One region of the Azospira sp. genome, then DNA from elsewhere that is predicted to be linked to it. Evidence: predicted binding sites of a transcription regulator. Region 1 holds the regulator's gene; each other region holds the start of a gene.
What was found. Region 1 encodes sigma-54, which starts transcription at its own class of promoters, with help from an activator protein. Its sites were predicted from a motif close to TGGCACGCTTNCTGCTNA; they were not measured.
Positions count from the first base shown of each region.

Region 2: a site for sigma-54 is predicted at 1,789-1,806, ahead of OEL49_RS07540 (pilin). Genes of this name have one in related genera too.
Region 3: a site for sigma-54 is predicted at 3,977-3,994, ahead of OEL49_RS03500 (nitrate reductase). Genes of this name have one in related genera too.

Region 1 covers NZ_JAOTRW010000006.1:225,504-233,256, forward strand. Annotated here, with positions in the region: gene OEL49_RS10805 (PAS domain S-box protein) at 1-79, opposite strand, end outside; gene recA (recombinase RecA) at 216-1,238, shown strand; gene recX (recombination regulator RecX) at 1,235-1,690, shown strand; gene lptB (LPS export ABC transporter ATP-binding protein) at 1,756-2,502, shown strand; gene OEL49_RS10825 (RNA polymerase factor sigma-54) at 2,569-4,047, shown strand; gene hpf (ribosome hibernation-promoting factor, HPF/YfiA family) at 4,062-4,382, shown strand; gene ptsN (PTS IIA-like nitrogen regulatory protein PtsN) at 4,538-5,023, shown strand; gene hprK (HPr(Ser) kinase/phosphatase) at 4,992-5,927, shown strand; gene OEL49_RS10845 (PsiF family protein) at 5,973-6,287, shown strand; gene OEL49_RS10850 (hypothetical protein) at 6,412-7,083, shown strand; gene OEL49_RS10855 (hypothetical protein) at 7,100-7,753, shown strand, end outside.
Region 2 covers NZ_JAOTRW010000004.1:340,357-348,109, reverse strand. Annotated here, with positions in the region: gene OEL49_RS07550 (GspE/PulE family protein) at 1-101, shown strand, start outside; gene OEL49_RS07545 (HD family phosphohydrolase) at 112-1,701, shown strand; gene OEL49_RS07540 (pilin) at 1,873-2,268, shown strand; gene sixA (phosphohistidine phosphatase SixA) at 2,370-2,834, opposite strand; gene OEL49_RS07530 (CYTH and CHAD domain-containing protein) at 2,863-4,386, opposite strand; gene OEL49_RS07525 (Crp/Fnr family transcriptional regulator) at 4,527-5,219, opposite strand; gene OEL49_RS07520 (efflux RND transporter periplasmic adaptor subunit) at 5,438-6,607, shown strand; gene OEL49_RS07515 (ABC transporter ATP-binding protein) at 6,643-7,407, shown strand; gene OEL49_RS07510 (sigma-54-dependent Fis family transcriptional regulator) at 7,515-7,753, opposite strand, start outside.
Region 3 covers NZ_JAOTRW010000003.1:3,531-11,283, reverse strand. Annotated here, with positions in the region: gene OEL49_RS17380 (tautomerase family protein) at 1-74, shown strand, start outside; gene ybiB (DNA-binding protein YbiB) at 175-1,158, opposite strand; gene OEL49_RS03500 (nitrate reductase) at 1,190-3,955, opposite strand; gene OEL49_RS03495 (ClpXP protease specificity-enhancing factor) at 4,178-4,597, opposite strand; gene OEL49_RS03490 (glutathione S-transferase N-terminal domain-containing protein) at 4,706-5,302, opposite strand; gene OEL49_RS03485 (cytochrome c1) at 5,385-6,098, opposite strand; gene OEL49_RS03480 (cytochrome b) at 6,112-7,416, opposite strand; gene petA (ubiquinol-cytochrome c reductase iron-sulfur subunit) at 7,420-7,753, opposite strand, start outside.

The sequences.
Region 1 (7,753 bases):
GCAGCAGCCCCGGGAGCAGGGGCAGGCGGGCAGCGGGGAGGGGAGCGGCGGCCGGGGGCGCCAATAATCGCTTTAGCATAATTTGCGCCATTTTCCCTGCTTTGCCGCGGTGTTCCAAGGCCTTTGATGCTGGGGATAACACGTAGTCCGGGTAACTTGGCGTAGGCCGGAGGGTTTGTGCCATAATCAGCCGCTTGATTTTGGGGAATTCAGTCATGGACGACAACAAGGCCAAAGCACTAACCGCCGCACTGGCGCAGATTGAAAAGCAGTTCGGCAAGGGCGCCATCATGAAGATGGGCGAGACCGAAGTGGACAAGGGCGTGGACGTGGTGTCCACCGGCTCCCTGGGCCTGGACGTGGCCCTCGGCGTGGGCGGCCTGCCCCGGGGCCGGGTGGTGGAAATCTACGGTCCGGAATCCTCCGGCAAGACCACCCTGACCCTGCAGGTCGTGGCCGAGATGCAGAAGCTGGGCGGCACCGCCGCCTTCATCGACGCGGAACACGCCCTCGATCCCCAGTACGCCCAGAAGCTGGGCGTGAACATCGGCGAGCTGCTCATCTCCCAGCCGGACAACGGCGAACAGGCCCTGGAAATCGCCGACATGCTGGTGCGTTCCGGCGGTGTGGACGTGATCGTGGTGGACTCCGTGGCCGCCCTCACCCCCAAGGCCGAAATCGAAGGCGAGATGGGCGATTCCATGATGGGCCTGCACGCCCGCCTGATGAGCCAGGCCCTGCGCAAGCTCACCGCCAACATCAAGAAGACCAACACCCTGGTCATCTTCATCAACCAGATCCGCATGAAGATCGGGGTGATGTTCGGTTCCCCGGAAACCACCACCGGCGGCAACGCGCTCAAGTTCTACGCCTCCGTGCGCCTGGATATCCGCCGTATCGGCGGCATCAAGAAGGGTGACGAGGTGATCGGCAACGAAACCCGCGTCAAGGTGGTGAAGAACAAGGTCTCCCCGCCCTTCCGCGAAGCCCTGTTCGATATCCTCTACGGCGAAGGCATCTCCCGCGAGGGCGAGATCATCGAACTGGGGGTGGCCAACAAGCTGATCGAGAAGTCCGGCGCCTGGTACTCCTACAAGGGCGAGAAAATCGGCCAGGGCAAGGACAACTCCCGGGAATTCCTCAAGGCCAACCCGGCCATTGCCCAGGAAATCGAAGGCAAGATCCGGGAAGCCCTGGGCGTGGCCAACCCCGCCCCGGCGGCCGCAGCCGGAGAATGACCCCGAGCCTGCGCCAGCGGGCCCTGGGGCTGCTGGCGCGGCGGGAGTACAGCCGGGCCGAACTGGCCCGCAAGCTGGCGCCCCACGCAGAATCCGAGGCTGAGCTGGAGGCCCTGCTGGACGACCTGGCGGCCCGCCGCCAGCTTTCCGATGCCCGCTATGCCAGTGAAAGGGTCGCCATCCGCGCCCGCCGCTACGGCGATGCCCGGCTGGCCCAGGAACTACGGCAGAAGGGCGTGGCCGAGGAAACCGTCGCCGCGGCCCTGGCCCAGGGCGGCAGCGAGCTGGAACGGGCGCGCCAAGTGTGGCAGAAGAAATTTGCCGCCCTGCCCGCCGATCTGGCCGAGCGGGCCAAACAGACCCGCTTCCTCCTCAGCCGCGGCTTTGCCGCCGCCACCGTCCGCCAGGTGCTGCAGGGCGGCTGGGACGACGAGTCCGGCAGCGACTGGTAGAACCCCCGGGCGACACCTCTGGCACAATGCCTTTACGCCCCCGCATTCATAGAATCCGATAGCCCATGTCCGAGCAGAACCCCGACCTCATCGCCAAGCTTTCCGCCAACAACCTGAAAAAGCGCTACAAGTCCCGCACCGTGGTGCATGACGTGTCCTTCGAGGTGGGCAGCGGTGAGGTGGTCGGCCTGCTGGGCCCCAACGGTGCCGGCAAGACCACCTGTTTCTACATGATCGTCGGCCTGGTGCCCTCCGACGGCGGCTCCATCCAGCTGCAGAATCAGGAAGTGACCCACTTCCCCATCCACAAGCGGGCCCATCTGGGCATTTCCTACCTGCCCCAGGAGGCTTCCGTCTTCCGCAAGCTCAACGTGGAGGAGAACATCCGCGCCGTGCTGGAACTGCAGAAGCTGCCCAAGCACGAGATCGACCTGCGCCTGGAGGAACTGCTGGAAGAGCTGCACATCGGCCACATCCGCGCTTCCAATGCCGCCGCCCTGTCCGGTGGCGAGCGCCGCCGGGTGGAAATCGCCCGGGCCCTGGCTACCTCTCCCCGTTTCATCCTGCTGGATGAGCCCTTCGCCGGCGTGGACCCCATCGCCGTGCTGGAAATCCAGAAGATCATCCGTTTCCTCAAGGACCGCAGCATCGGCGTGCTCATCACCGACCACAACGTGCGTGAGACCCTGGGCATCTGCGACCGGGCCTACATCATCAATGAGGGCCGGGTGCTGGCGTCTGGCCGCCCGGATGAGATCGTTTATAATGAAGACGTCCGAAAAGTATATCTGGGCGAGAGCTTCCGTCTCTGACGAGCCCAGTCTCCGAGTCTTTCCCTCAACCCGCTCATTGCCGCCGGCCCCTTCGGCCCCGGGTCCATGAAACCAACCCTCCAACTCAAACTCTCGCAGCACCTGGCCCTGACGCCACAGCTGCAGCAGTCCATCCGGCTGCTGCAACTGTCGACGCTCGAGCTGGAGCAGGAGTTGGAGAAGTATCTGCTGGAAAACCCCCTGCTGGAGCGCGAGGACGAGAACTACGAGCCCTCCTACAGCGGGAGCGAAGGCGAATACGCCGGCAGTACGGCCGAGGCTGCTGCCGAAGGCCCGCGGGAAGGCGATAGCGGCGAATCCGGTGAAGGCGCCGACAGTCACGGCCCCGAAGAAGTCCGGGACGACAGCCGGGACAGCCTGGGCGAAGGCGAGGACTGGTTTGCCGAAGGCAGCTACCCTTCCGCCTCCCGCGACGAGGACGAGGATTCCGACTTCCAGGAAGTGCAGGCCGCCAACACCTCCCTGCGCGACCACCTCAACTGGCAGCTGGGCCTGATGCAGCTCTCCGAGCGGGACCGGCAGCTGGTCAGCTTCCTGATCGAGGCTCTGGACGAGGACGGCTACCTGACCCAGCCCCTGGAGGAGCTGCAGGAAGCCCTGCCGGAAGAGCTGGAAATCGACCTGGACGACCTGCAGATCGCCCTGCGCCACCTGCAGCACCTGGACCCGACCGGTGTCGGCGCCCGCACTCCGGGCGAATGCCTGGCCCTGCAGCTGGAAGCCCTGCCGGCCGACGAGGTGCGGGACCAGGCCCTGAAGCTGGTGCGCCATCACCTGGAACTGCTGGCCGGCCGGGACTTCACCAAGCTGAAGAAGCTGCTGGGCTGCGACGACGAGCGCCTGCGCGCCGTCACCAACCTGGTGAAGAGCCTCAACCCCCGGCCCGGCGCCCAGTACGCGCCCCTGGATGCCCGCTACATCACCCCGGACGTGGTGGTGAAGAAGGTGCGCAACCAGTGGACCGCCAGCATCAATCCGGACGCCTACCCGCGCCTGCGCATCAACCGGCTCTACGCCGAGATCCTCTCCAAGCAGCGCGGCTCCAGCCTCTCCGGCCAGCTGCAGGAGGCCCGCTGGCTGATCAAGAACGTGCAGCAGCGTTTCGACACCATCCTGCGCGTGTCCCAGGCCATCCTGGACCGCCAGCGCCAGTTCTTCGAACACGGCGAGGTGGCCATGCGTCCCCTGGTACTGCGGGAAATCGCCGAAACCCTGGGCCTGCACGAATCCACCGTTTCCCGGGTGACGACCCAGAAGTACATGGCCACCCCCCGGGGCATTTTCGAACTCAAGTATTTCTTCGGCAGCCATGTGGCCACGGATACGGGGGGCGCCTGTTCGGCCACCGCCATCCGGGCCCTGATCAAGCAGCTGGTGGCGGCCGAAGACCCCAGAAAACCCCTTTCGGACAGTCAAATATCCGAAATTCTTGGCCAACAAGGCATTGTTGTGGCGCGTCGAACCATTGCAAAATACAGAGAAGCGCTCAACATTTCGCCGGCCAACCTACGCAAGTCCATCTAAAAAAGGAGCGAGCCATGAACCTGCACATCACCGGACATCACCTGGAAGTCACCCCGGCGATCCGCGACTACGTCACTGCCAAGCTGGAGCGGGTTACGCGTCACTTCGACAGCGTCATCGACGTCAACGTCATCCTCACCGTGGAAAAGCTGAAGCAGAAGGCTGAAGTCACCGTGCGCGTGCCCGGCAAGGACATCCACGTGGATGCCGAGGATGCCGACCTGTATGCCGCCGTGGACACCCTGATCGACAAGCTGGACCGCCAGGTGCAGAAGTACAAGCAGAAGGCCCAGGATCACCACCGCGACACCATCAAGAATCACATCGAAGAGTGATCTGATTCCCTCTCCGGGACTGGGACGAAAGGCATAGGCGGCGGGGTCGTTTTCCGTTATGATCCCGCCACTTTTCGCCAGGTATCCTGCCTGAATCCCAGTCTCCAACCGGCCCTGCCGCCGCCATCCCGCTGTTCGGGGAAGGTTCCCGCCCCATGGATCTGATCGCCAAACTCCTCCCTCCCGCCCACATCCTGCTGGACCTCGAAGCCAGCAGCAAGAAGCGGGCATTCGAGCAGGCCGGACTGCTGTTCGAGAACAACCTGGGCATCGCCCGGGCCACGGTTTTCGACAGCCTCTTCGCCCGGGAAAAACTCGGTTCCACCGGCCTGGGCCAGGGGGTTGCCATTCCCCACGGCCGCATCAAGGGGCTCAAGGAAGCCGCCGGCGCCTTCATGCGCCTGTCCGCCCCGGTGCCTTTCGATTCCCCCGACGGCAAGCCTGTCGGCCTGATGTTCGTGCTGCTGGTGCCGGAACAGGCCACCGAGCAGCATCTGCAGATTCTTTCCGAGCTGGCCCAGCGTTTCTCCGACCGGGCCTTCCGCGAGGCCCTGGGCGCCTGCGACAACACCGACGACGCCCACCGCCTGTTCACCGACTGGGGGAACCATGCGGCAAATCTCCATCAGCCAGCTGTTTGAGGACCACCAGGACAAGCTGTCCCTGACCTGGGTCGCGGCCCAGGGCGCCGAACGCTCCATCGAGATCCGGGAGCGGGGCAACTACGGCGCCGACGTGGTCGGCCACCTCAACCTGATCCACCCGGAACGCCTGCAGGTCATCGGCGCCGCCGAGTACCAGTGGCTGAGCCGGGTCAATCCTGAGCGCCTCAAGGCGCAGATGAACGAAATCTTCGCCGCCCAGCCCCCCGCCGTCATCGTCGCCGAGGGACTGGAAGTGCTGCCGGCCGTGCTGGAGGGCTGCGAGAGCACCGGCACGCCCCTGTTCACCACCGCCAAACCCTGCTCGGCCGTGATCGACCTGCTGCGCATCTACCTTTCCCGCCGCCTGGCGGACACGGTGTCGGTGCATGGCGTCTTCATGGACGTGCTGGGCATGGGCGTCCTCATCACCGGCGATTCCGGCGTCGGCAAGTCCGAACTGGCCCTGGAACTGATTTCCCGGGGCCACGGCCTGGTCGCCGACGACGTGGTGGAACTGGCCCGCATCGCCCCCGCCACCATCGAGGGCCGTTGCCCTGGCATGCTGCGGGACTTCCTCGAAGTGCGGGGCCTGGGCCTGCTCAATATCCGCACCATCTTCGGCGAGACCGCCTCCCGGCGGAAAATGAAGCTCAAGCTGATCGTGCACCTGCAGAAGCCGGTGGCCGGGGTGGATGCGCCGCGCCTGCCCCTGGATGCCCAGACCCAGGAGATCCTCGGCGTGGCCGTGCGCAAGGTGGTCATTCCGGTGGCTGCCGGGCGCAACCTGGCGGTGCTGCTGGAGGCGGCGGTGCGCAACAGCATCCTGCAGCTGCGCGGCATCGACAACATGCAGGAATTCATCACCCGGCAGCAGAAGCTGCTGCTTGACGACGATATTTGACGAACGCATAGTGGTAAGCCCTGCCTGACCACTGACGGAGACACCATGAAAAAGATGCTGCTTGCCCTGTGTTCCCTGGCCTGTATCGGCCTGGCTCCCGTTGCCGGCGCCGCCGACGCGGCCAAAGCGCCGACGCCCCAGCAGGAGCGCATGAAGAACTGCAACAAGGAAGCCGGCGAGAAGGGCCTCAAGGGCGACGAGCGCAAGGGCTTCATGAAGACCTGCCTCTCCGGCAAGACCGCCGACGCTCCCGCCGCCAATGCGGAGTGCCAGTCCAAGGCCGCGGAGAAGAAGCTGGCCGGTGCCGCCAAGGCCTCCTTCATCAAGAAGTGCGAAGCCGACAGCCAGGCTGCCAAGTAAGCCAGGGGCGGACTTCCCGCAAAAATGCCAGCCGATTGAAGGCTGGCATTTTTTTTGACAGAATGGCCTGCCCCATTCCACCTGCCCCGGCGTTGATGCCGGGGACTTTTCCTGGAGTCCCGAGATGAAGCCTGCCCCCCTGCGTGCCGCTTCCCGCCTGCTCTGCTGTGGCCTGCTGCTGGCGGCAGCCGGCGGCGCCCGGGCCTTCAGTTTTGCCGAGGACGAGAAGCAGGGTGCTGCCGAGGAGGAGGGCCGCCGCGGCCGCATCGCCCAGCATCTGGCCGTTCCCTGCAAGGCTGCATTGCGCAACCAGGGCATCCTGGTGGCCCTGGCCGACCAGACGGCCGACGGCTACCAGCTGCAGGGCAGCAAATACGGCCGCCATGCCGCCGTGATCAACCAGAAGCTGAAGGCCCTGGGCCTGAAGACCTACACCGCCGAGGAGCAGCGGGCCCGCATCGCCCAGGCCGAGATGGAAGCCTATTTCCGCAACGACCCGGACGCGGCCCTGGCCGCTTCCAGCAAGCTGGGCGCCGCCTTCGTCCTCAAGGGCGGGGTTTCCACCCGCACCGCCTACAACCCGGTGGTGCGCCTGCCCGAGGTCTATGTGACCATGCATTTCACCCTGGCGGCGGCGGACGGCCGCACCATTTCCACCGCCACGGCCAAGGCCGAGTCCTATTCCGGCAGCGACACCGCCGGCATGGCCCTGGAGCTGGTCCATGAGCAGGCCGAGGAGGTCGTGGCCAAGCTCTACAACGATTACTGCCGGGCTGCCGGCAAACCAAAAAAATAAACCTACGGAGTCTTCCATGCGTCAGTACATCGCCCCCATTGCCCTGGCCCTGGCCTGCGCCGGTTCGGCCCATGCCCAGCCGGTTTTCGACAGCCCGTCGCCCACCGCCGGCAGCGACACCTCCAAGCAGGCCAACGAAATGGCCGACAAGGCCATGTACAAGCCGGTGGAGTACGCCAATGCGGCGAAGAAGGGCCCGGCCCTGGTGGTCATCCCGGGCGAAGTGAAGTCCAACAACGCCTCCTTCACCCAGAAGTACGGCCCCAACAACATCGCCGACTACGCCGAACTGGAACTGGGCAAGGCCAACTTCAAGATCCTCGAACGTTCCGACATGGGCCCCCTGCTCAACGAGTTCACCCTGGCCTACACCATGGGCGACCCCAGTGCCGCCCGCAAGCTGCTGCAGAAGGGCAAGTTCAAGACCACCAAGTACGTGGTCAAGTTCGACATCCTCAAGGCCGAGCAGGTGGCCCAGGCCCAGCAGGGCTTCGACGGCCGTGCCGTGGGCAAGCTGCTGGGCGTCTTCGGCGCCTTCTCCGGCTCCATGGGCGGGGCCCAGGCCGGGGCCGTCGGCGAGACGGTGGTCGGTTCGGTGCAGACCCAGGAAAACACCGGGGTGTGGATCATCGGCATGCGCTACAAGATCATCGACGCCAACACCACCGAA
Region 2 (7,753 bases), on a different contig from region 1:
CCCTCAACGACGGCATGCGCACCCTGAAGATGGACGGCATCGACAAGGTGCTGCAGGGCATTACCGACATGAAGCAGGTACACGCGGTCTGCATCAAATAGGAGGTAGGGCATGGATACCCTGGACGATCTTTTCCGGCGCCTGGAGCAACTCAACGAGATCGGGGCGGCCCTCTCCCACGAGCGCAACCTGGACCGCCTGCTGGAGCGCATCCTGCTGGCGGCCAAGCAGATCACCCACGCGGACGGCGGCACCCTCTACCGCATGACCGAGGACGGGCGCCACCTGCGCTTCGAGATTGTCCGCACCGACTCCCTGGCCATCGCCTTTGGCGGCAGCAGCGGCCAGCCCCTCTCCTCCAAGTTCCCCGACCTGCCGCTGCATACCGAAAGCGGCGAGCCCAACAATTCCATGGTGGCCGCCTACAGCGCCCTCAACCTGCAGACGGTCAACATCGCCGACGCCTACACGGCGGAGGGCTTCGACTTCTCCGGCACCCGGGCCTTCGACGCCCGCACCGGCTACCGCTCCCAGTCCTTTCTCACGGTGCCCATGAAGAACCACGAGAACGAGGTCATCGGCGTCTTGCAGCTGATCAACGCCCAGGATCCCGTCAGCGGTGAAGTGCGGGCCTTCTCCTATGCGGACCAGCGCCTGGCCGAATCCCTGGCCTCCCAGGCGGCCATCGCCCTGACCAACCGGCAGCTCATTTCCCAGCTGGAAGAACTGTTCGAGTCCTTCATCCAGCTCATCAACACCGCCATCGACGAAAAATCCCCCTACACCGGCGGCCACTGCCAGCGGGTGCCGGAGCTGACCATGATGCTGGCCGAGGCGGTGAATGCCACCACGGAAGGTCCCCTGGCCGACTTCAGCATGTCCGACAAGGACCGCTACGAGCTGAAAATGGCCGGTCTGCTGCACGATTGCGGCAAGGTGACGACGCCGGTGCACGTGGTGGACAAGGCGACCAAGCTGCAGACCATCTTCGATCGCATCCATCTGCTGGATACCCGTTTCGAGGTGATCCGGCGCGATGCCCAGATCCGCATGTGGCAGGCCATTGCCGGCGGCCGAGGGGAAAGCCAGGCGCGCCAGGAACTGGAGGCGAGTCTGGCCCAGATGGAGGAAGACCAGCGCTTCCTGCAGCGCTGCAATGTGGGCGGCGAAGCCATGCAGCCGGAAGACCAGGAGCGGGTGCGGCAGATCGCCCGCCGCTACCGCTGGCAGGATGCGCAGGGCAAGGAAAACGATTTCCTCAGCGCGGACGAAGTGGAAAACCTGACCATCCGGGCCGGCACCCTGACCGAGGCCGAGCGGGAGATCATCAACCACCACATCGTCGCCACCATCCGCATGCTGGAATCCCTGCCCTGGCCCAAGCACCTGAAGAACGTGCCGGAATACGCCGGCGGCCACCATGAGCGCATGGACGGCAAGGGCTATCCCCGGGGCCTGACCCGGGAGCAGATGAGCGTCCAGGCCCGGATCATGGGCATCGCCGACATCTTCGAAGCCCTCACCGCCCGGGACCGGCCGTACAAGGAAGGCATGAAGCTGTCCCAGGCCCTCTCCATCATGCGGAAATTCCGCGACAACGGACATGTGGACGGGGATTTGCTCGACGTTTTCCTGAAGCAGCGGGTGTTTCTGCGCTATGCCGAGCGTTTTATGGACAAGAGCCAGCTTGACGTCGCCTAGTCAGAAAGTGCCGCGATAGGGATGTGTTGTGACAAAAAACGTCAGTTTTTTGCGGCGTAGCCCCGGTGAAATCAAGGAAAAGCAAGCTGGCATCCTACTTGCTCATACTTGATTGAGGAGTTCCGGATATTCAGAGACTCCCATATATCCTTCTTCCAATAGGAGATTGTCATGAACAAGGTTCAGCAAGGTTTCACCCTGATCGAACTGATGGTGGTGGTTGCTATCATCGGTATCCTGGCCGCAGTTGCTCTGCCGGCTTACTCCGACTACCAGGCCAAGGGTAAGATCGCCGCCGGTCTGGCAGAAATTTCTGCCGTCCGTACCGCCTATGAAATGATCGCCAACGATGGCGGCACCCCGACCGAAGCTACCATCGGGCTTGACACTGCCAAGAGCGGCCACTGTACCTACACCGTGGACAACACCGGCATCTCCTGCGCCCTGAAGAATGCCCCGACCAAGGTCAATGGTCTGGCTATCAAGCTGGCCCGGGCTGCCGGTGGTGCCTGGTCCTGCGACGCCAGCGCCCTGCCCACTGACATGAAGCCGAAGGGTTGCAGCTAATCCCAGGTTTTGTGATGAAAAGGCCCGCTTCGGCGGGCTTTTTTTATGGGTGGCGGCGTGTATCAGAGCACGCTGTCGCTTCTTGCCTAACTAAGCGAATTTCAACTGCCGCTAGCCAAAATGTCGGGGCCCAGGCAGCAGCGCAACAACGTCTGGGTCTCCCCGGCCCGGACCCGGTTGGAGAACCACCATACGGCGCCCTTTTTGACCGTCCACGGCGCTTCCTGGCCGGAGAGGAGCAGGGCGGCCAGCTGGCCCAGGGTGGGCTGGTGGCCGACGATGAGGATGGTCTGCCGGCTGTCGGGCCAGCCGGCGGCTGAGAGCAGGTCGTAGACGCTGGCATCGGGCGCCAGCTTGCGGCTGGTTTCGTAGGGCAGTTCCAGGGCGTCGGCGGTTTGCTGGGTGCGCACCGCCGGGCTGACCAGGATGCGGGTGTGCTTGGGCAGGCGGGGCTTGAGCCAGGCAGCCATCTGCCGGGCCTGCTTGGCGCCGCGGACGGTGAGGCGGCGGGCCAGGTCGTCGCTGCCGACCTCGGCTTCGGCGTGGCGCCAGAGGATCAGGTCCATGGCGGTCTCCGGGGACAAAGGCGCCATCCTAGCCGCTCCGCTTTGCAGTCTTGTTGCGCTTGCCGGGGGATTTTTCCCAGGGCGCCGTCTGGGCCAGGAAATCCTCGAGGAAAGCCGGCAGTTCTTCCAGCAGCAGGTCGCTGCGGCCGCCGAGCCAGCCCATGACCAGACCGGGCCGGGCCGGCAGGGTGGGAGCCAGCAGCTCCCGGGCGGTGGCCAGGTCGTTGAGGCGCCCCAGGTGTTCCTGCAGGCGGGCCAGGGATTGGGTGTAGGGGGCGCCGTTGCCGCCGGCGGGAGCGAGGAACTCGATGGCGTAACGCAGCTTCTTGAAGGCGATGCGCAGGCGGTGGCGGCCGGCGTGGTCCAGCTCCGCCAGGTTGCGGGCCAGACGGCTGGCCTGGCGGGCGCGGCGGTCGAGGCGGCGGGCGGCGAAGTCGGTCAGGGGGCGCTGGCCGGCCGGCTCTTCCCCGAGGGCGAAGAGGTCGGCACTGAATTCCAGGAGCAGGCGGGAGTAGGCCGGCGAGCCCAGCAGGCGGCGCACGGCGAGGTGGGCGGCCTGGGAGCGGCTATTGGCGTGCCGTTCCAGGCGGGTCAGCTCGGCAACGCCGGGGAATGCGGCGTTCAGGGGAGGCAGGGTTTCGCTGAGGAACACGTCCCAGTTGCGGGCTTCTCCCAGGCCCCGGCCCAGGTCGCGCCAGGGGCCGGTCCAGCGTTGCCGGAAGGCTTGCGGCAGGACCGGGGCGAACAGCTTGAGCAGGGAACGCAGGCGGCGGATGGCGACCCGCACCTGGTGCACGTATTCCGGGCTGTCGCCGCGCTGGGCGCCGGCCTCGTTGGCCTGCAGGTGCTGCAGGCAGTCCAGGGCGGCGCTGCGGCAGGCGGCCAGGGGCGTCAGGTTCGTGTCCAGGGGCGCCGGACGGGCCTTCTGGGGCGGGCTGCGGCGGCCGGTGAACAGGGCGTAGCCCCGCTCCGCCTTGCTCGCCGCCACCGGGTGCAGGGCCTGGCGTTCGCCAAGGGCGGTGGACAGTTCCCGGGCCAGGGCGAAGAGGGCGGTCTCGGGGCCGGCCAGGAGCTCCAGTTCCAGTTCCCCCAGGGGCTCCCGCTGACCCTTGCTCTGGATGGTGCCCCGGTCCAGGGCGATCTCGATGCGGGTGCCGGGTGCCGGTTCGACGATCCAGGCGAGGCGGGTGAAGTCGGTGGTGAAGGCGGCTTCCAGGCGGGGCGTGCGCTTTTCCAGCCAGCGCCGCAGGTCCCCATCGTCCACGTGGGAAAAATCGAACTGGCCGGGTGCCACCTTGGCTTCCCACTCATTGCGCCGGGCCAGGCCGCCGCTGGCCGGGTTGGCGGTCTTCACCGTCAGCAGCCAGTCCCAGCCCTTGCGCCGGTGACGCAGGGCCATGCGCTGGCCGAGCAGTTCCAGGTCGGGGGTGTCGTAATAGGTGTTGAGCAGCCGCTGGCGCAGGGGGGCGCTGCCGGCCAGGAGCGGATGCCGCAGGAGGCGGGCGGCGCCGCCGGGGGGCAGGCGCAGCTTGAGTTCGGTTTCGAGGGCCATGGCGGGGATTCTACACCCGGCGATTTATCCCAATATGACAGCGGCCCCTTCGCCGCCGGGCCTGCCGCAGAAAACAAAAAAGCCCCGGCAGAGGGGCTTTTTCGCGGACTGCGGGCGCCGCGCCGGCGGCCCCGGAATGCCTAGAGGTCGAAGGTGCGCAGCTTTTCCACGTCGGGGATGTGGATCTTGCGGCCTTCCACCTTGATCAGGCCCCGCTCGGACAGTTCATGCAGGATGCGGGAGAAGTGTTCCTGGGTCAGGTTGAGGCGGGAGGCGATGATGCCCTTGTTGGTGGGCAGGTTCACCGTGGTTTCCTTGGGCAGGTGTTCCTCGTCCGGCAGGTCCCGCAGCAGGTAGCCGATGATGCGCTGGCGGCCGGAGTGCAGGGAATAGGATTCCACGTCGGTGATGATCTGGTGCAGGCGCATGGAGAGGCCGGCGATCATCTTGCGGCCCAGCTTGGGGTCCCGTTCCAGTTCCTCGAACAGCACGGCCTTGGAGATGTGCAGCAGCTGGGAGTCGGTGAGGGCCTGGGCGTAGACGATGTAGGGCTTGTCCATGAACATCAGGGCTTCGCCGAAGGTCTGGCCCTGGCCGAGGATTTCCACCACCTTCTCGCCGCCCTGGGCGGAGGTGAAGGCCAGCTTGACCTGGCCGTAGACCACCAGGTGCAGGCCCTGGCAGGGATCGCCCTTGTGGAACAGGATGTCGCCGCGGGCCGCGTGGATTTCCCGGGTACCGCGGGCAATGCGGGCGATTTCGTCCGGGGCCAGGCCATTGAACATGGGCACATAGGACAGCAAGGCGTCGATGTTCAGATTGCTGGTGGTCACGAACGGCACTCCTCGAATGGAAAAATGGGCTCCATGGTCGCATTAGAGGCCCACGCTGACAAGCCCGGGAAGTCCCCGTCATTTATGGGGATTAGCCGCTGCCGGCGCCCGATACGGCGGCGGTCCCCATTCCCGGCAGGGGACGGGCCGGGGACGGCTATAATCGGCCCATCATTGCGCCCCGTCGACAGCCCGGAATCCCGACTCCCCCCACTGCCATGTCCAAGCCCGATCTCTCCCGCCTCAGCCTCAAACGGGGGCCTGCCGCCCCGGCCGCGCCCCGCTCCCGCCGCCGCACCTGGCTCATCGGCGCCACTGTCCTCGTGCTGGGCGGCCTGCTGCTGGCCTCCCTCTCCCGGCGCGAGACCGAGGTGGAGACGGTCTCCGTCACCACCGCCTATCCCTACCAGGGCGTCACCCTGCTCAATGCGGCCGGCTACGTGGTGGCCAGCCGCAAGGCCTCCGTCGCCTCCAAGGCCACCGGCCGCCTGGAATGGCTGGGGGTGCTGGAAGGCAGCCGGGTCAAGGCCGGCGAGGTGCTGGCCCGGCTGGAGAACAAGGACGTGCAGGCCCAGGCCGACCAGGCCGGCGCCGGCGTGCTGTCGGCCCAGGCCGAACTGAAGGACGCCCGGGCCGCCCTGGAGCGGGCGAAGGACCTGGCCCAGAAGAAGTTCGTCTCCGGTTCCTCCCTGGATACGGCCCAGGCCCGCTTCGACAAGGCCGCCGCCGCCGTGGCGGTGGCCCAGGCCAATCTGCGGGCGGCCCAGGTGGGGGTGGAGCAGACCCTCATCCGCGCCCCCTTCGACGGCGTGGTGCTGACCAAGACCGCCAACATCGGCGACGTCATCACTCCCTTCTCCTCGGCCCTGGAAAGCAAGGGCGCGGTGGTGACCATGGCCGACATGGAGAGCCTGGAGGTGGAAGCCGACGTGGCCGAATCCAACCTGGCCAGGATCAAGGTGGGCCAGCCCTGCGAAATCCAGCTCGACGCCTTTCCCGAGTTGCGCTTCCGCGGCGAGGTGAGCCGCCTGGTGCCGACGGTGGACCGCTCCAAGGCCACGGTCATGACCAAGGTGCGCTTCGTGGACCGGGACGAGCGCATCCTGCCGGAAATGAGCGCCAAGGTGGCCTTCCTGGAAAAGCCCATGGGCGACGGTGAGCGCCAGCCCCTGGTGGCGGTGCACAAGGATGCCCTGGCGGCCGACGGCAAGTCCCTGTTCCTTATCGAGGATGGCAAGGCGAAGCGGGTGGCGGTGACGGTGGGGCGCCAGATCAACGATCTGCTGGAAGTGAGCGCTAACCCGGCGTTGCAGCCGGGAGCCAAAGTGGTGGCCCGTCCCGGCGAGCGCCTGGGGGACGGGGACCGGGTCAAGGTGGTGAGCAAGTGAGCGGCGCGGTGGACGGAAGCGCCGCCGCGGGCAGCGTGCTGAACGCTGTCGGCCATCAAGCCGGACTGGGTGCCGGGACAGGTGACACTGGCAGCGGCACCCCCGCGGCGCCCCTGATCGTCCTCGACAACCTTTCCAAGAGCTACCGCCGGGGCCAGCAGGTGGTGCCGGTGCTGGAGCGTATCAGCTTCGGCATCGCCGCCGGCGAATTCCTGGCCCTGATGGGGCCGTCCGGTTCCGGCAAGAGCACCCTGCTCAACCTCATCGCCGGCATCGACCGGCCCGACTCCGGCACCCTCAGCGTCGCCGGCCAGGACATCGCCGCCCTGGAAGAGGCCGAGCTGGCGGCCTGGCGGGCGGAAAACGTGGGCTTCATCTTCCAGTTCTACAACCTGATGCCGGTGCTGACCGCCCTGGAAAACGTGGAACTGCCCCTGCTGCTGAAAAACCTCGGCAAAGCCGAGCGGCGGGAGCGGGCCGAACTGGCCCTTTCCATGGTGGGCCTGGCGGACCGCATGGACCACACACCCAACGAGCTTTCCGGCGGCCAGCAGCAGCGGGTGGCCATCGCCCGGGCCCTCATCACCGACCCCACCCTGATCGTGGCCGACGAACCCACCGGCGACCTGGACCGGGAGTCAGCCGGCGACATCCTGCACCTCCTGCAGCGCCTCAACGACGAGCTGGGCAAAACCATCGTCATGGTCACCCACGACCAGCGGGCGGCGGAATCGGCCCACGCCATCATGCATCTGGAAAAGGGCGAACTCTCCGCCCGCCAGGAAATCCGTCCGCGCTGATCCCAGCACCGGGGCCTGCCCCGGGAGCCAATGAAAACGGGCCTGTCCGGCATGCCATGCCGCACAGGCCCGTCCTTATTGGGTGTCAGGCCGGCCGTCTTGGACGTTTACGAAACTTCCCCCGCGGCGCCGGCCTTCAGCTTGCGGTACAGGGTATTGCGGCTGATGCCCAGGCGCCGGGCCGCTTCCGACAGATTGCCCCGGGCCGCGGCCACGGCCCGCTGGATGGCCAGGCGGGAGACTTCCTGCAGCCGGTCCGGCGCCGGCTCCGCCATCGTCGCGGCGGCGTCGGCGGCAAGGGGGCGCTGCTGCAGTTCCTCCGCCAGGTCGTCCGGCAGGTGGGGCC
Region 3 (7,753 bases), on a different contig from region 1:
TCCAGGAAATCACTGAGGAAAACTGGGGCTTTGCCGGCCTGCTCACCGACGACTGGAAGCGGCGCCAGGGCTGAGCCCCCAAAACAAAACCCGCCTGGCGGCGGGTTCGGGCGGGGCGCGGCCCCACGGCGGCGGCCGGTGGCGCAATCGTGCCACGGCCAGGGCCGGGATGCTCTAGACCGTGGTCAGGCCGTTGCCTTCCACCGCCACGATGGCCTTGGCCTGGTTGAAGTCTTCCGCATAGCCGCTGGCGTAGAGGCAGCAGGCCAGCTGGTTGGCCAGGGGCAGGGGCAGGCTGGCCTGGCCGTCCAGCACCTTGCGGATCCACTGGGCGGTGACCTTGGCGTCGCACTCCTCCGGCAGGTTGGGCAGGGCCTTGAGGCTTTCGTGCTCTGCCTCGAACAGCACCTCGCACTGCTCCTCGTGCAGGTACTCGATGCGCGGGCGGCGCTTGGGGTTGGCGAAGGGCTCCCCTTCCGAGGCCCGCAGCAACAGGGCCCGGCCGCCGCCGTAGGAGAGGATGTCGCGCATCAGGTCCATGTAGGCCGGATGGGTGGCGGCTCCCAGCAGGACGCCGCCGCCCTTGAAGGGGTCGAGCATCTTCACCAGGCTGTGGGCGCTGTTGCGCAGGCCCAGGCGGCTGCGCAGGGAGAGCAGGTTGTGCAGCCCCGGGCTGAGCACGTTGAGGGGCACGCAGGCCACGCCGTAGCCGTCCATGGCCTGCTGCACGGCGCTGTGGCTGGCGCAGGGCATCAGGCCCAGTTCGCGAAAGACGTGGGCCGAAGTGACCCGGCCATAGCCTTCGAGCAGGCCGTGCACCAGCACCGGCACGCCGAAGCGCTGCAGCAGCAGGGCCAGCAGGGGCGTCAGGTTGGCCCCCTTGCGGGCGCCGTTGTAGCTGGGAATGACCACCGGCCGGATGCGTCCGGGGGGCGGCCGCAGGGCATGGACCCGCTCGCTGGCGGCGGCCAGAAAGCCGATCATTTCCTCGGCGCTCTCGCCCTTGACCCGCAGGGCGATGGTGATGGCCCCCAGTTCCAGTTCGGGCACACCGCCGTCGAGCATGGCGCCGTAGAGCAGTTGGGCCTCCTCCTGGGTCAGGTCCTTGGCGCCCTCGGCGCCGCGGCCGAGTTCCTTGATGAAGTGGGCGTAATTCATGGGCGTCTCCCCGGTTTTCCTTGTCTTTCCCTCAGGCAGCCTGGGGGGATGTCTTGGCAACGATGATTTTCTTCACTTCGGGCAGGCAGCCGCCGCAGAAGGTTCCGCATTTTAGCTCGTTCTGCAGGCCGTCCAGGTCCAGGCCCCTGGCGATGCCGGCCTCGATCTGGGCCTGGGTGATGTCGGCGCACTTGCACACCACCGGGCTGGCGCGCAGCAGCTTGGCCGGCGGCGTGCTGATGGGGGCCACCGCCCAGCGCAGCAGGTCCGGGTCCAGCACGTCGTCGGAGATGGCGTCCTTGAGCCAGGCCAGGGCCTGGGTCTCGCCGGCCAGGCGCACCCCGAGCAGGTGGCCGTCCCGGGCCAGGGCCCGCTTGCCGATGTGGCGGCGGCGGTCGGCGTAGACGATGGCGCCCTCCTCCCGCTCCAGGTCGAAGAGGGCGTCGATCTCCCGGATCTGGGCCTCGTCCAGGGGCGCCTCTGCCGCGGCGCGGAACACCACCAGGGGCTGGCCGCGGCCATAGAGGCCGACGCTGGCGTAGGGGAAGCGGGGCAACAGGCGGCGCGCCCTTTGCAGCAGGGCCAGGCTGGAGGCCAGGGCGTCGGGCCCCTCTCCGGCCCGCACCACGGCCAGGGGCCAGGGCAGGTCGGCCTTTTCCACCTGCACCGGGGCGTGCTTCAGCTCGGGCTGCAGGGAAATGGGATCGCAGGCCGGGCCGGTGAAGGCGTTGGCGCCGGCGCCGTGCATGAACCGGCTGCCCCAGTGCATGGGCAGCCAGGCCCGGCCCTTCTTCAGGCCGGCCACGGCGGCCACCCGCAGCACCAGGCTGTCGCGGCCGTTGCTGACCCGGGCCAGGTCGCCGTCCTCCAGGCCTCGGTGGCGCAGGTCGCAGGGATGCATGGCCAGCACCGCCTCCTCGGCGCCGTGGAACAGGCGCGGCACGGTGCCGGTGCGGCTCATGCCATGCCACTGGTCCCGCAGGCGGCCGGAAAGGAGGCTGAGGGGCTGATCCACATCGGTGGGCTCGGCCACCTCCTGGTGCTGCACCGGGACGAAGCGGGCGCGGCCGGAAGGCGTGGGGAAGCGGCCGTCGGCGTAAAGCCGGGGCAGGCCGGCCTCGGCCCCTGCGGGGAAGGGCCACAGCTGGGGCCCGCGCTGCTCCAGGAGGCCGTAGGAGAGGCCGGTGATGTCCAGGTCCCGGCCCCGGGTGCTGTCCCGGTGCTCGTTGAAGATGGCTTCGGGGCGGCGGTAGGGGAACAGGCGGCGGGCCTCTTCGCCCCGGCCCTGTTCATCCCCCAGGCGGTGGGCGAAATCGACGGCGATGGCCCAGTCGGCCCGGGCCTCGCCGGCCGGCGCCACGGCGGCCCGCACCCGGGAGATGCGGCGCTCCGAGTTGGTCACCGTGCCCTCCTTCTCGCCCCAGCTGGCGGCGGGCAGCAGCAGGTCGGCGTAGGCGGCGGTGTCGGTATCGCCGTAGGCTTCCTGCAGCACCACGAATTCCGCCGTCTCCAGGGCGGCCCGCACCCGGGCCTGGTCCGGCAGGGAATGGGCCGGGTTGGTGCAGGCGATCCACAGGGCCTTGACTTCACCCCGGCCCACGGCCTCGAACAGCTGCACGGCGGTGAGGCCGGGCTTGGCCGGCACCTCGGGCACGCCCCAGAAGCGGGCCACTTCGGCCCGGTGCTCGGCGTTGCCCAGATCCCGGTGGGCAGAGAGCAGGTTGGCCATGCCCCCCACTTCCCGGCCGCCCATGGCGTTGGGCTGGCCGGTGAGGGAGAAGGGGCCGGCGCCGGGCCGGCCGATGTGGCCGGTGGCCAGGTGCAGGTGGATCAGGGCGGCGTTGTTGTGGCTGCCGTGGCGGGACTGGTTGAGGCCCTGGCACCAGAGGGACAGGCTGGCCTTGGAGAGGCCGAACCAGCGCGCCGCCTGGACGATGTCCTCGGCCGGGATGCCGCAGATCTGGGCCGCCACGGCGGGGCTGTAGTCCGCCGCAATCGTTTCCAGGGCGGCAAAGCCTTCGGTGTGGGCGGCGATGTAGTCCCGGTCCACCAGGTTCTCGGCCAACAGCACGTGCAGCATGGCGTTGTAGAGGGCGATGTCGGTGCCGGGCTTCAGGGCCAGGTGCAGGTCGGCGATGGCGGCCGTCTCGCTGCGGCGGGGGTCGGCGACGATGATCTTGAGTTCGGGATTGGCCGCCCGGGCATCCTCGATGCGGCGGAAGACGATGGGGTGGGCGGCGGCCGGATTGGCGCCGGTGATGAACAGGCACTGGGCCAGGCCGATATCCTCATAGCAGTTGGGCGGTGCATCCACGCCCAGGGTCAGCTTGTAGCCGGAGGCGGCGGAGGACATGCAGAGGCGGGAGTTGGTGTCGATGTTGTTGCTGCCGATGAAGCCCTTCACCAGCTTGTTGAAGACGTAGTAGTCCTCGGTCAGCAGCTGGCCGGAGACGTAGAAGGCCACCGCCTCCGGTCCGTGCTCGGCGATGACGGAGGCGAAACGGCGGGCCGCCACGGCCATGGCCTGCTCCCAGCTCACCCGCTGGCGCGGCTGGTCGCGGCGGGTGCGCACTTCCGGATAGAGGGCCCGGTTGGCCTGAAGGGTGCCGGGGGCGGCGGTAAGGTGCAGGGTCGCCCCCTTGGCGCAGAGGCGCCCCTGGTTGGCCGGGTGCTCCGGGTCGCCGCGCACGTCGGTGATGCGGCCGTCGCGGCTGTCGATGAGGACGCCGCAGCCGGTGCCGCAGTAGCAGCAAGTGGAAGGGGTGACACTGGGGGGGAAGTGGCTTTCATTTGGCATGGTCTGGGCTCCTGCCCCAACACAGCAACAGCCATGCCACCATTAATAATCAATGGGTTACCAATAAACGACAGCGAATCCGCCAGGAGAACGGCTGGATTTCGGCCCCAGCTTGGCGCATCCCGCGCCAGCTTGGTGCGCCAAAGAAAAACCGCCTCGGCTTGGGGCGCGAGGCGGTTTCCGGTGGAGCGGCGGGGAGTACCTAAGAAGGAAAACCCCCGCTCACTTCACCCGCTGCAGGTGGGGACGGCCGCTGGGCGGTGCGGCCGGCGGCTCCGGCGGGGTCTCGTCGCCGGCATCCGCCACCACTTCGCCCTCGCCTTCACCTTCTTCATCCACCTCGAAGGCCATGCCGGCCCCGTTTTCACGGGCGTAGATGGCCACCACATTGCCCACCGGCACCGACAGATCCCGGGCCACACCGCCGAAACGGGCGGCAAAGCTGATCAGCTCGTTGCTCATGTTGAGGTGGGAAGTGGCGTCGCCGCTGATGTTGAGGACGATCTGGCCGTCCCGCACGTACTCGCGGGGCACCAGGGTCCGGTCATCCACGGCCACTGCGATGTAGGGGGTAAAGCCGTTGTCCACGCACCATTCGTAAATGGCGCGGATCAGGTAGGGCTTGGTGGAGGGCAGTTGCATGACAGTCTTCCGCTGAATGGCGCCGACCGGTCCGGCCGACGCACCGGCACCGCAGGCGCCGGCCTGGAGAAAAGACGGGGACACCGTGGCGGCGCCCCCGTCAGTTCGTTACTTGCGCATCACCTTTTCGGAAGGCGTCAGGGCATCGATGAAGCCCTGGCGGCTGAAGATGCGCTCGGCGTACTTCATCAGCGGCGCGGCAGTCTTCGGCAGGTCGATGCCGTAGTGGTCCAGGCGCCACAGCAGGGGGGCGATGGCCACGTCGAGCATGGAGAACTCGTCGCCCAGCATGAACTTCTGCTTGGCGAACATGGGAGCCAGCTCGGTCAGGCGGTTGCGGATTTCGGTCCGCGCCTTGTCGGCGGTCTTGGCGTTCTTTTCCAGGGGCTCGATGTAGGCAAAGATTTCCCGTTCCATGGTGGACAGCAGCTGGCGCGCCCGGGCCCGCATGATGGGGTCGGCCGGCATGAGCTGGGGATGGGGGAAACGCTCATCGATGTATTCGTTGATGATGTTGGGTTCGTACAGGATCAACTCGCGCTCGACCAGCACCGGCACCCGGTTGTACGGGTTGATGACGGCGATGTCTTCGGGCTTGTTGAAGAGGTCCACATCGATCACCTGGAAGTCCATGCCCTTTTCGAACAGGACGATGCGGCAGCGGTGGCTGAAGGGATCGGTGGTGCCGGAGTAGAGGTTCATCATGACTCGTTACCTCAAAAAGGAATCGGCACCGCCGCCGGGAAAAGCCCCGATCGGCGATGCCGTAGCCTGAATGTCAGGCGGGTTAGTGCACGTCTTTCCAGTACTCGCGCTTGAGAGCGTAAGCAACGACGAAGAGCACGCCGAGGAACAGCAGGACGGCAATGCCCAGCTGCTTGCGCAGACCGGAAACGGGTTCACCGATGTACACCAGGAAACCGACCAGGTCAGCGATTTGCTTGTCGTACTCGGCGGCGGACAGCTTGCCGGGTACGGCCAGTTCCAGCTTGTGGGTCTCGTGGTTCAGCACTTGCTGACCCTGCAGTTCCCACAGGATGTGCGGCATGCCGACGTTCTCGAACACCACGTTGTTCCAGCCGGTGGGACGCTTGTCGTCACGGTAGAAGGAACGCAGGTAGGTGTAGAGCCAGTCGGCGCCGGGACCGGCTTCGGAAGCGCGGGCACGGGCGATCAGGGTCAGGTCGGGCGGGGTGGCGCCGAACCATTGCTTGGCTTCGTCCGGACGGATGGCGACGCGCATGGGCTCGCCCACCTTGTCGGCGGTGAACAGCAGGCTGTCCTTGATCTGCTGCTCGGTCAGACCGATGCCGGTCAGCCGGTTGTAGCGCATGAAGGAGGCGCCGTGGCAGTTCAGGCAGTAGTTCACGAACAGCTTGGCGCCGTTTTGCAGGGCCGCGTTGTCGCCGGAAACGTCCGGAGCCTTGTCCAGATGCACGGCGGCGCCGCTGGCCAGCGCCATCAGGGGCGCGAAGAGCAATGCAGTAAGCAGTTTTTTCATGTCGCTCTCGTCCTTATTTCATGGTCACACGCTCGGGTTCCGGCGTGTACTTGTCCACCTTGGAATACCACGGCATCAGCAGGAAGAAGCCGAAGTAGATCAGGGAGCAAACCTGGGAGACCTTCTCGCCCCAGTAGGAGGGCGGCTGGGTACCGAGGTAGCCCAGGATCACGAAGCAGATCACGAACAGGGTCAGGAAGGTCTTGTAGATCGGACCGCGGTAGCGGATGGACTTGACCGGGCTGCGATCCAGCCAGGGCAGGAAGGCGAAGATCACCACGGAAGCGCCCATGGCCACCACACCCCAGAACTTGGCATCCAGGCCCAGGATCGGCCACACCATGGCGCGCAGGATGGAGTAGAAGGGGGTGAAGTACCACACCGGAGCGATGTGGGGCGGGGTCTTCAGGGGATCGGCCGGAATGAAGTTGTTGTATTCCAGGAAGTAGCCGCCGCCTTCGGGTGCGAAGAACACCACGCAGGAGAAGACCATCAGGAAGACCACGACGCCGACGATGTCCTTGACGGTGTAGTAGGGATGGAAGGGAATGCCGTCCAGGGGATGGCCGTTCTCGTCCTTCAGCTTCTTGATCTCGACGCCGTCGGGGTTGTTGGAGCCGACTTCGTGCAGGGCCAGGATGTGGGCGGCGACGAGGCCGATCAGCACCAGGGGCATGGCGATCACGTGGAAGGAGAAGAAGCGGTTCAGGGTTGCATCGCCCACCACGAAGTCACCGCGCAGCCAGACGGACAGGTCCGGTCCGATCAGGGGAATGGCGGAGAACAGGTTCACGATCACCTGGGCGCCCCAGAAGGACATCTGGCCCCAGGGCAGCAGGTAGCCGAAGAAGGCTTCGCCCATCAGGCACAGGAAGATGCCGACGCCGAACAGCCAGATCAGCTCGCGGGGCTTGCGGTAGGAACCGTAGAGCATGCCGCGGAACATGTGCAGGAAGACGACGATGAAGAAGGCGGAAGCACCGGTGGAGTGCATGTAGCGGATCAGCCAGCCCCAGGGCACGTCGCGCATGATGTACTCGACGGAGGCGAAGGCCACGGGCACGCCGGCGGCGTTCAGGGAAGCATCCGGCTTGAAGTGCATCACCAGGAAGATGCCGGTGACGATCTGCAGCACCAGGACCAGCAAGGCCAGGGAGCCGAAGAAGTACCAGAAGTTGAAGTTCTTCGGTGCGTAGTACTCGGACAGGTGGCCCTTCCACATGGAAGTGGCGGGGAAGCGGGCATCGACCCACTCCAGCACGTTGCCGCCGATGGAACCGTCGGACTTGTACTTTTCGAAATTGGTATTGGCAGCCATTCCTTACGCCCCCTTCTTGTCTTCGCCGATCAGGATGCGGGTATCGGACAGATACATGTGCGGCGGAACTTCCAGGTTGGTCGGAGCCGGCTTGGCCTTGTAAACGCGGCCGGCAAAGTCGAAGGTGGAACCGTGGCAGGGGCACAGGAAGCCGCCCAGCCAGTCACCGGACATGCCCTCTTCGGCGCCGTGCTTGAACTTGGCGGAAGGAGAACAGCCCAGGTGGGTACAGATACCCACGGCGACCAGCACTTCGGGCTTGATGGAGCGGGTTTCGTTCTGGCAGTAGGCGGGCTGCTGCTCTTTTTCGGACTTGGGATCGGCGACGGCATCGGCC